DNA from 2 places in the Variovorax sp. P4_B10 genome. Region 1 is predicted to be linked to the other one. Evidence: riboswitches for the same ligand, from Rfam matches in the RefSeq annotation. Region 1 holds a riboswitch; the other holds the start of a gene.
What was found. Region 1 has a riboswitch for glycine ahead of AC1DXX_RS17655 (D-amino acid dehydrogenase). Riboswitches for the same ligand answer to the same signal wherever they lie in the genome.
Positions count from the first base shown of each region.

Region 2: it holds a riboswitch for glycine, as region 1 does, so the genes downstream of both, gcvT (glycine cleavage system aminomethyltransferase GcvT) here and AC1DXX_RS17655 (D-amino acid dehydrogenase) in region 1, are expected to answer to the same signal.

Region 1 covers NZ_JBFUHN010000035.1:46,606-51,967, forward strand. The annotation lists gene rfbD (dTDP-4-dehydrorhamnose reductase) at 1-613, opposite strand, end outside; gene rfbB (dTDP-glucose 4,6-dehydratase) at 610-1,689, opposite strand; glycine riboswitch at 1,805-1,897, shown strand; glycine riboswitch at 1,909-2,026, shown strand; gene AC1DXX_RS17655 (D-amino acid dehydrogenase) at 2,118-3,437, shown strand; gene AC1DXX_RS17660 (hypothetical protein) at 3,489-5,120, opposite strand.
Region 2 covers NZ_JBFUHN010000071.1:3,684-9,045, reverse strand. The annotation lists gene gcvP (aminomethyl-transferring glycine dehydrogenase) at 1-1,367, opposite strand, end outside; gene gcvH (glycine cleavage system protein GcvH) at 1,419-1,790, opposite strand; gene gcvT (glycine cleavage system aminomethyltransferase GcvT) at 1,835-3,010, opposite strand; glycine riboswitch at 3,058-3,162, opposite strand; glycine riboswitch at 3,175-3,265, opposite strand; gene AC1DXX_RS26035 (hypothetical protein) at 3,300-3,866, opposite strand; gene AC1DXX_RS26030 (TRAP transporter large permease) at 3,997-5,289, opposite strand; gene AC1DXX_RS26025 (TRAP transporter small permease) at 5,300-5,362, opposite strand, start outside.

The sequences.
Region 1 (5,362 bases):
GCAGGGTGGCGCGAATGGCGTGCGCCGTGACATCGGCCAGCAGCTCGGCGCCGGTGGGCGCACCGAACTGGTCATTGATGACGGTCAGCCGATCGCGCTCCTTGGCAATGCGCAACATGGTCTTCGCGAAGTTGCCGCCGCGTGCGGCATAGACCCAGCTGGTGCGGAAGATCAGGTGCTTGACGCAATGCTGGGCTACCAGCTGCTCGCCTTCGAGCTTGGTGCGGCCGTAGACGCTGAGTGGCCCCGTTGCATCGTCTTCTTTCCAGGGCTTGCTGCCGCTGCCATCGAAGACGTAGTCGGTCGAGTAGTGAACCATCAGCGCGCCGATCTGCTGCGCCGCCTCGGCCACCACGCCGGGCGAGGTGGCGTTGAGCTTGCGGGCGAACTCGGGCTCGCTCTCGGCCTTGTCGACCGCGGTGTGAGCGGCGGCATTGACGATCACGTCGGGCCGCACCTTCAGCACCGTCTCGGCCAGCTGCTCGGGGCGGCTGAAGTCGGCATTGAAATCGGTGCTGTCGAAGTCGAGCGCGACCAGCTCGCCCAGGGGCGCGAGGCTGCGCTGCAGTTCCCAGCCGACCTGTCCGCCCTTGCCCAGCAGCAGCAGCTTCATGCCGTGGCCTTCGCTGGTGCCGCGTCGTACTGCTTCTGGACCCACTCGCGGTAGGCGCCGCTTTGCACGTTGCGCACCCATTCGCTGTTCGCGAGGTACCACTCGACGGTCTTGCGGATGCCGCTGTCGAAGGTCTCGACGGGCTTCCAGCCGAGCTCGCGTTCGAGCTTGCGCGCGTCGATGGCGTAGCGGCGGTCGTGGCCCGGGCGGTCGGTGACGTAGGTGATCTGCTCTTTGTACGGTTGACCGTCCGACCTGGGGCGCAGTTCGTCGAGCAGCGCACACACGGTGTTGACGATCTCGATGTTGGGCTTCTCGTTCCAGCCGCCGACGTTGTAGGTCTCGCCGAGCTGGCCGGTTTCGAGAACCCGGCGGATGGCGCTGCAGTGGTCCTTCACATAGAGCCAGTCGCGCACCTGCATGCCGTCGCCGTACACGGGCAGGGGCTTGCCGGCCAGTGCGTTGACGATCATCAGCGGGATCAGCTTCTCGGGGAAGTGGAAGGGCCCGTAGTTGTTCGAGCAGTTGGTGGTGACCACCGGCAGGCCGTAGGTGTGGTGCCAGGCGCGCACGAGGTGGTCGCTGGCGGCCTTGCTGGCCGAGTACGGACTGTTGGGTTCGTACTTGTGCTCTTCGGTGAAGGCCGGGTCGGTCTTGGAGAGCGAACCGTAGACCTCGTCGGTGGAGACGTGCAGGAAGCGGAACGCCGCCTTGGCATCGGCCGGCAGTGCGCTCCAGTGGCCGCGCACGGATTCGAGCAGGCGGAAGGTGCCGAGCACATTGGTCTGCACGAAGTCTTCGGGGCCGTGGATCGAGCGATCGACGTGCGATTCCGCGGCGAAGTTCACGACGGCGCGCGGCTTGTGCTCGGCCAGCAGGCGGTCGAGCAGCGCGCTGTCGCCGATGTCGCCCTGCACGAAGATGTGCTTCGGGTTGCCCTGGAGCGACGCGAGCGTCTCCAAGTTGCCCGCATACGTGAGCTTGTCGAGGTTCACGACCGGCTCGTCGCTCTGCGCGATCCAGTCGAGTACGAAGTTGGCGCCTATGAAGCCCGCGCCGCCGGTTACCAGGATCATGGGGTCCCCTGTTGTTGTCAGAACGATCGCCCTTCGGCGAGTGAACGGGCGATTATCCCATTGGCCCGCAGGGCCGAAGTCCGGGGTTGGCGCATCTGCGGCCTCCACCTACAATCGCCCCACTGCAGGAGAGCGGGCCACCCCGGTGGCCCTACCGAAGGCGCAAACTCCCATAAACGCTCAGGTCGGCCCGAACAGGGGGTCAGTACTGCATCAAATCAAACGCCGTCTGGAGAGCCATCACCCACCTTGCGTGGCCGTGATGCACCGAAGGAGCAAACCCGTTGCAAGGCGCAATCGGGTGAATCTCTCAGGTACCGAGGACAGGGGGAGCGGCAACTTGGACCGTGGTCGTCCGGTTGCTTGCTATTGATTCAATAGCAAACCACGCCCGCCGTTCAAGCGCTGCAACCTCAAAGGTACTTGAAATGCGCGTGATCGTTCTTGGCGCCGGCCTGCTCGGCGTGACCTCGGCTTACTACCTCCAGCAACTCGGCCACGACGTGACCGTGATCGACCGGCAGGCCACCCCGGCCGCCGAAACCAGCTTTGCGAACGGCGGGCAGATCTCGGTCAGCCACGCCGAACCCTGGGCCAACCCGAGCGCGCCGCTCAAGGTGCTGCAATGGCTGGGCAAGGAAGATGCGCCGCTGCTCTTTCGCATCCGCGCCGACATGCGCCAGTGGCTCTGGGGCCTGCAGTTCTTGCGCGAATGCACGCCGGCGCGCACGAAACACAACATCGAGCAGATCGTCCGCCTGGGCACCTACAGCCGCGAAATGTTGCAGCAGTTGCGCCGAGATACCGGTCTGAGCTACGACCAGCGCACCCAGGGCATCCTGCATTTCTATACGACGCAGAAAGAGTTCGACGGCGCACTCAAGCCCGCCGAGCAGATGCGCGCGCTGGGCTGCGAGCGGCTGGTGATCTCAGCCGACGAGGCCGTGAAGATCGAGCCCGCCCTCGCCCACATCCGCCCGCAACTGGCCGGCGCCACCTACACGGCCGAAGACGAATCCGGGGACGCCAACCGCTTTGCGCGCGAACTCGTGGGCCTCGCCGCCGCGGCCGGCGTGAAGTTCCTCATGAGCCACACGGTGACTGCCCTGCGCGAAGCCGGCGGCAGCATCGACCACGTCGAGGCCACCGACAGCGAAGGCCGCTTCCAGCGCATCCGCGGCGACGCCTTCGTGCTCGCGATGGGCTCGCTCAGCCCGCTCTACGCGGCGCCGCTGGGCATCCGCCTGCCGATCTACCCGGCCAAGGGCTACTCGGTGACGCTGCCCGTCAAGGACGCATCGAAGGCGCACCAGGTCTCGCTGACCGACGACGAGTTCAAGCTCGTGTTCTCGCGCTACACCTCCGAGTCGGGCGACCGCCTTCGCATCGCCGGCACGGCCGAGCTCAACGGCTACGACCGCGACCTGAACCGCGTGCGCTGCGAAGCCATCGTGCGACGCGTGGAAGAACTGTTCCCCGGCGCCGGCGACACCACGCAGGCCCAGTTCTGGACCGGCCTGCGTCCCGCGACGCCGAGCAATGTGCCGATGATCGGCAAGACGAAGCTGCCGAACCTGTACCTCAACACCGGCCACGGCACGCTCGGCTGGACGCACGCCTGCGGCTCGGGCAAGTCGATCGCGCGGATCGTGAGCGGGCTCGCGCCCGAGGTGGATTTCGCGTTCACGGGGATTGCGTCAGCGAGTCTCGCAGGGGCCACTCGCACCTACCCGACGAGTGCATCGTGAGACATTGACTGGTTCAGGCTTGCACACCGCTCGAGCAAGGGGAGGCGGAATTCAATGCGCCGCAATCGCCATTTGAAGGTCGTCGACAGGCTCACGGCTGTCGACGCTCGCAGCTTCGTCCTCGCCGCTATTCAGCGCGTCAGCTCTTAGCAAGTGAAGCCCGAAGCCCAAGCATCGAGCGTCCGTGCTTGGAGATAGATCGCAAGGTCGATGCGCACCCTTCACCAAAAACTCAGCCATCAAGAACGACTTGGCGTGCAATTGGCACGCCTCGAAATCGCGGAAGAACATCAACGATTCGTCTATCTTGATGGGTTGGCAGGTTTCGCCATTGATTCGAACCTCCAGTTCAACCGAAGGGCTTCCCTTCGGTTGATAGAGTGCGCCTATCACGGTGATTCGCACCCGCTCAACGGCATGGAGTTCTGCGGTGTCGAGCATCAGAAGAAAGGATGCTTTTCCCCCTGAGCTCCAGACACCCCAGGTTTCTGGCTCATGCCAGCCAGAAGTCAGCCCCGGTGCATAAGCGCTGTCGCTTCCGAATCGGACATCGCCACCCAACGCCACCCTGGGGGTAGACCGCACTCCGGCAGCGTCGAGTTGCAGTCCCCAACGAACCCCGAAAGCCTGATCTATCAGGCCAGAATTGGCCGTGGATATGACCGCAGCATAGCGTCTCCTCGGCATTAGAAAAAATGGAACGCACGATCGGCTGACCGCATCCCTCATCACAGGAAGCGATGCTATTTCGCTTCCGACAGGGATCCAGTCGCTGCAATCAACCGGGAGATAGGCAGCGTTATTTCTATCCTGCTCAATGATTCTTTCCTTTCGCCGACCGAAATACTCCGCCTCGATCAGCGCACCAGACGAAATTCCGGCGAAGAAATCGACATTTTCGGCGCACAGCATCGCGTATATGTTGCAATCAACTTCGACTGCATTCGGTATGCGCCGGAATAAATCATCGAGCTGCGCCGTATTTTCTTGATAAGGATGCGGCTTGATCGCCAGAACATCCACGGTAGCCGCCAGGCAAGCGACTTTCTCAATCACATCCATCGGACGTACAAGTTGCCCATTGCACACCAGCGCCAGATCAACTTCAGTCTGCCCCAGAAAAACGCCAACCCGTGAATCACGGCAGAACATTGCGCTGTCACCTCGCCGCGAGAAGAGGGCCTTCATTCCAATCACCGCACTTTGAAATGTTTCATTTGGCACTTTGACCCTGGAAAAGACGGTCGCAATTTTTCTATTGTTGGTTCGCACGCCCAGATGAAGATGACGGGAAAATCGCAGCGAATGCACTTCCACATCAATAAATGATGCACCGCAGGAGCGAATATATTGCAATACGGAAGGAGGCATCCCCCATCCGATGACCAAACTCTTCTCGCCAAGTCCCAGTACGTTCAATTCCGGTGCAGGCTTCAGGTCGGCGATGGCAGCACTTGCCCAGCCGTCCTTCGTTCGAGGCAAATTCAGCGAATCCATGATGGATCCGACGGGAATCCGACCTCCGTCCGAAACTGGGTATTCCTCGCGCTGGGGTATTCCCAAGGATTGGCACGAAAAAGAAAAAAGACCGCGAAGAAAGCGTCGATTGGACGGGTGAGATCGAAGTCCGTTTTCTTCGGATCGAAAGAAATCATCCAAAAATATGATTTCATTGAAAGCCAAGCAACTCATCGTGAAACACAGAACCTGGAGGTTCTCCAGCAAGCCATCGAAGCGAAATATTTATACTTAAGTACACAAAATTCTGGGCAGTCGCCAGCCTCGCGGAATCGGCTCGCTCGTCTAGTTATCTTTTGTGACAACTTGATTACATCAAATAATTAACAACTCTGCTTTTGCGTCGCTGGCCCCCCGCAAAAACCCGGCGCGCACGGGCCCTTGGCGTCACCATGCCAAGATCAAAA
Region 2 (5,362 bases), on a different contig from region 1:
GGCATCGGCGTGCCGGCGGGAACGAACAGGGCCCACAGCGTTTCGACGTCGGCGCGGGTGCTGGTCTCGTCGAGCGAAATGCCCAGGTGCTGCTGCAGCCGCTGGCGCAGGTTGACGCCGGCGGCGTAGGCGCGCTCGATGATCTTCGGCGTGTCGTCGCCGGTGCGGATCGTCAGCGAATCGAAGGCGAATGCATTGACCGGTTCGCGGCCCATCTGCGTGAGGCCCTGCGCGAGGATGGCCGTGAGCGCCGCCACGCGCTGTGCAATGCGTGTGAGGCCGTCGGGCCCGTGGTACACGGCGTACATGCTGGCCACGACGGCCGGCAGCACCTGCGCGGTGCAGATGTTGGACGTGGCCTTCTCGCGGCGGATGTGCTGCTCGCGCGTTTGCAGCGCGAGGCGGTAGGCGGGCTGGCCGTGCGTGTCGACGCTCACGCCGACCAGGCGGCCCGGCAGCGAGCGCTTGAATTCGTCGCGGCAGGCGAGGTAGGCCGCGTGCGGGCCGCCGTTGCACAGCGGCATGCCGAAGCGTTGCGTGGTGCCGCAGACGATGTCGGCATCCCACTCGCCGGGCGGCGCGAGCAGCGTCAGCGCCAGCAGGTCGGCCGCCACGCAGAAGGCGGCGTCGCACTGGTGCGCGTGGCCCGCGAGCGGGCGCAGGTCGTGCACATGGCCGGTGGTGGCGGGGTACTGCGCGAGCACGCCGAAGAACCCGCCGCTCGCCATCAGCAGCGGCAGTGTTTCGGATACGGTGCTCACCTTGACCTCGATGCCCAGCGGCGCGGCGCGCGTCCTGATGACCTCGATGGTCTGCGGATGGCAGTCGCCCGACACCAGGAATACGTTGCTCCTGCTCTTCACGCTGCGCTTGGCGAGCGTCATCGCCTCGGCCGCGGCCGTGGCTTCATCGAGCATCGAGGCGTTGGCGATGGCCATGCCCGTGAGGTCGCACACCATCGTCTGGAAGTTGAGCAGGGCTTCCATGCGGCCCTGCGAAATCTCGGCCTGGTAGGGCGTGTAGGCGGTGTACCAGGCGGGGTTCTCGAGCACGTTGCGCAAGATGACGCCCGGCGTGTGCGTGCCGTAGTAGCCCTGGCCGATAAAGTTCTTGAATACCTTGTTCTTCGACGCCATGGCCTTCAGCTCGGCCAGCGCATCGGCCTCGGTGACGGGCGCCGGCAGCCGCATCGGCTTGGCGCGGCGGATGGCCGCGGGCACGATGCCGTCGATGAGCTCCGCCCGCGTTTCCGAGCCGATCACCGGCAGCATGCGCGCCTCGTCCGCTGCATCGATGCCGATGTGGCGGGCGAGGAATTCTTCGGCGTTCTCTAGTTCTTGCAAAGAGGGAAGGGCGGGAATCGGCATGGCGGTGAAGGCTCGGGGAGGAAGGGGATGCTCGGGAGAGGAGTCAGGCGATCAGGATTCGGCGGCGAACTTGTCGTAGGTGGCGGAATCGAGCAGCGCGTCGAGTTGCGCCGGGTCGCTCAGCTTGACCTTGAAGAACCAGCCGCTGGCCAGCGGGTCGCTGTTGGCGAGCGACGGGTCGGCGCGCAGGGCTTCGTTGACTTCGGTGATCTCGCCCGACACGGGCATGAACACGTCGGCTGCGGCCTTGACCGATTCGACGACGCCGGCGACATCGCCTTGCGCAAAGCTCTTGCCGACTTCGGGCAGGTCGACGAACACCACGTCGCCCAGCGCGTCCTGCGCGTGCACGGTGATGCCGACGGTGGCTGCGCCGCCTTCGGCGGACACCCATTCATGGTCCTTGGTGTACTTGATGCTCATGAAAAAAACTCCTCGTGGAAAAAATGATGATCGGGGTGCAGAGCCTAGCCGCGGTAGTAGCGGGTGGGCACGAAGGGCATGGTCGAGACTTCCATCGGCACGGGCTTGCCGCGCACGATGGCCTGCACGCGCGTGCCGGGCTCGGAGAAAGCGGTGGCGACGTAGGCGATGGCAATGGGCCGGTCGGCCGTCGGGCCGAGCAGGCCGCTCGTGACGAAGCCGATGTCGTGGCCTTCGAAGGATTGCAGCACCGTGCCGTCGCGCACCGGGATGCGTTCGAGCGCCACGAGGCCGACGCGCTTGCGCTTCAGCGTGTGGTGGTCGGTGTGGCCGGCGGCGCCTGCCGCGGCGGCGTCGAGCTGGGCCAGGATCCTGGCTGCACCGGGGAAGCCGCCTTCGCGCGCGCCGCCCGTGCGGCGCACCTTCTGGATCGCCCAGTTGAGCGAGGCCTCGACCGGCGTGGTCGTGGTGTCGATGTCGTTGCCGTACAGGCAGAGCCCGGCTTCCAGGCGCAGCGAGTTGCGCGCGCCGAGGCCGACGGGCTTGACCTCGGGCTGCGCCAGCAGCAGGCGGGCGAGGGCGTCGGCGTCCTTGCCGGCCACCGAGATCTCGAAGCCGTCTTCGCCGGTGTAGCCGCTGCGGGTGACGAAAGCGGGAATGCCGCCGATCTGCACCGCGCCGCCGGTCATGAACACGAAGCGCTCGATGCCGGGCGACAGGCGCGCCAGGGTGGCGGCCGCCTGTGGGCCCTGCAGGGCGAGCAGCGCATGGTCGGGCAGGGGCTGCACCTTGCAGCGCGCGCCGATCTTCTGCTGGATGTGGGCGATGTCGGCCACCTTGCAGGCGCCGTTCACGATCACGAAGATCGAGCCGTGGCCTTCGTTGAAGAACATCAGGTCGTCGAGGATGCCGCCTTCGTCGTTCAGCAGCAGCCCGTAGCGCTGCTTGCCGGCCGGCAGGTCGATCACGTCGACCGGCATCAGGGTTTCGAAGGCGGCCGCCGCATCGGGCCCGACCAGGCGCAGCTGGCCCATGTGGGAGATGTCGAACAGGCCGGCCGCATCGCGCGCGTGCTTGTGCTCGGCCATCAGGCCGGCGGGGTACTGAACGGGCATGGAATAGCCGGCGAAGGGCACCATGCGGGCGCCGAGCTCCACGTGCAGGTCGTACAGCGGCGTCTTGAGAAGCTGGGTGTCGGATGAAGCGGAAGAAGCAGCCACGGGGCACTCCAAAGGGGCAGTCGAAATCCATGGCTGCAACGCCACGGGCCACCCCTGCTGTCCGCTTTACCTGAGAGATTCGCCCCACGATCGGGGTTTGCTCCTTCGGTGGGCCGGTGCATGCGCAACGGCCTCTCTCCAGCAAGGAAACGCTGGTTTGCACCAACGCCTTGTCAGTCCTTTTGCCTGAGCGTTCGGGAATCCCCTGCGCCTTCGGCGGCCCCGCGTGGCGGTGCTCTCTCCTGACCCCGCCAAGTGTAGTGGATCGCGGGCCCCGGAGCCCGCGGCGTCAGTGCACGATTTCAGCCGGTGGCAGCAGCCGCTCGATGCGCTCGCGCAGCGACTCGGCCCGCTCGGCGCCGGCGGTTTTCTCGATTTCGGAGAGCATCAGCGCGGCGATGGTCAGCATCGCCTCCCGGTCGCGGGCTTCGCGCAGGGCGTCGCGCATCTGCAGGGCGAACTTGGGGTCGCGCCGCACGAACATGCGCTCGCAGATGTCGAACAGGAACATCCGCGTGGTGGCCAGGGAGCGCTTGCCGTCGAAGTTGTCGGCCGAGGTGGCGAGCCGGATCGGGTCGACCGCCGGCACCGGGGCGGGCGGTGCGGCAGCGGCGGCAGCCTGTGCCGCCGCCTGCGCCGTGGCGGCGGCGATCGCCTGGGGGTCCTGCAGGTAGCCCTTGAGCACCAGCGCCTGGATCGCCTGCTCGGCTTCGGTGCGGTTCGCGAACATCGGGCTGAAGTCGGTCAGCGTACGCCGGCCGTCGGCCATCAGCAGCAGCGCGCGCTCCCGCTGGGTGAGCGTGCGCTGGCCGCCCTGGAGTTCGTCGCGAGCCTTGTCGGTCTTGGTAGGAAACATGGCGGCCACAGCTTTCGGAGATCGAGGGCTGCAGCATCGTTGCAAGCGGTGACATCTTCATGAACCATTTTCCCTGGAGGGAAAAATCACCGCCGCGGCCGTGGGCCGCCGTGAAGTCGGCCGCGCAGGGCTACTTGAACCCGAGCGCGCGCGGCAGCCAGGTGCTGAGCGCCGGCACGAAGGTCAGGATCATCAGCACCGCACCATGCGCCCACAGGAAGGGCACCAATTCCTTCACCAGCGCCGACATCGGCACCTTCGACACATTGCAGGTCACGAACAGCAACCCGCCCACCGGCGGCGTGATCATGCCGAGCGTGAGGTTGAAGATCACGATCATCGCGAAGTGCACCGGGTCGACGCCCAGCTTGATCGCCACCGGCGCGAGGATCGGTGCCAGCACCATCACGCCCGGCAGCGGTTCGATGAAGATGCCGAACAGCAGCAGGAACACGTTGACGATGATCAGGAACATCCACGGCGAGAGATTCATGCTGATCAGCCATTCCGCCATCTGCTGCGGAATGCCTTCGATGGTCAGCACCCACGCGAACGAGGCCGACAGCCCGATGATGATCAGCACCGAGGCCGAGAGCAGTGCCGAGCGCGAGAGGATGTCGGGCAGCATCTTCCACTCGAGCGTGCGGTAGACGAACTTGCCGCACACCAGCGCATAGAACACCGCCACCACCGAGGCCTCGGTCGGCGTGAACCAGCCGGCGCGCATGCCGCCCAGGATCACCACCGGCAGCAGGATCGCGGGAATCGCCTTCCAGGTGGTGACGAGGATCTCGCGCAGCGGCGGCGTCTGGCCGTCGCCCTTGTAGTTGCGCTTCTTCGAGACGTGGAAGTTCACGACGCACATCGCCACCGCGATCAGGATGCCCGGCAGGATGCCGGCCGCGAACAGCGTGCCGACCGAGACGCTCTCGTCCTGCAGCGCATAGATGATCATGATGATCGAGGGCGGAATGATCGGCCCGACGATCGCGGTCGAGGCCGTCAGCGCCGCCGCGTAGGAGCGGTCGTAGCCGGCCTTGTCCATCATCTTGATGAGCATCGACCCCGGCCCCGCCGCATCGGCCAGCGCCGAGCCCGAGATGCCCGAGAAGAAGGTGAGCGACACCACGTTGGTGTAGCCCAGTCCGCCGCGCCGGTGGCCGACGAACTGGCCCGCAAAGCGCAGCAGCACCTCGGTGAGCGAGCCGCCGCTCATGAGCTCGGCCGCAAGGATGAAGAAGGGCACGGCCATCAGCGGAAAGCTGTCGATGCCGGTGAAGGTTTCCTTCAGCAGCACCATCAGCGGATAGTTCTCCGCAAGGATGAGCGTGGTGACGGTGGAGAGGCCCAGCGCAAAGGCCACCGGCACGCCGATGGCCAGGAACACGCAGGCGGAGACGATCAGAACGATGCTGGCATCCATGGTCGTTCCTTTACAGCGACGCCGAAGCGTTGGCGTCGAAGTGCGCGTCGGAGGCGAACTCGCGCCGCATCAC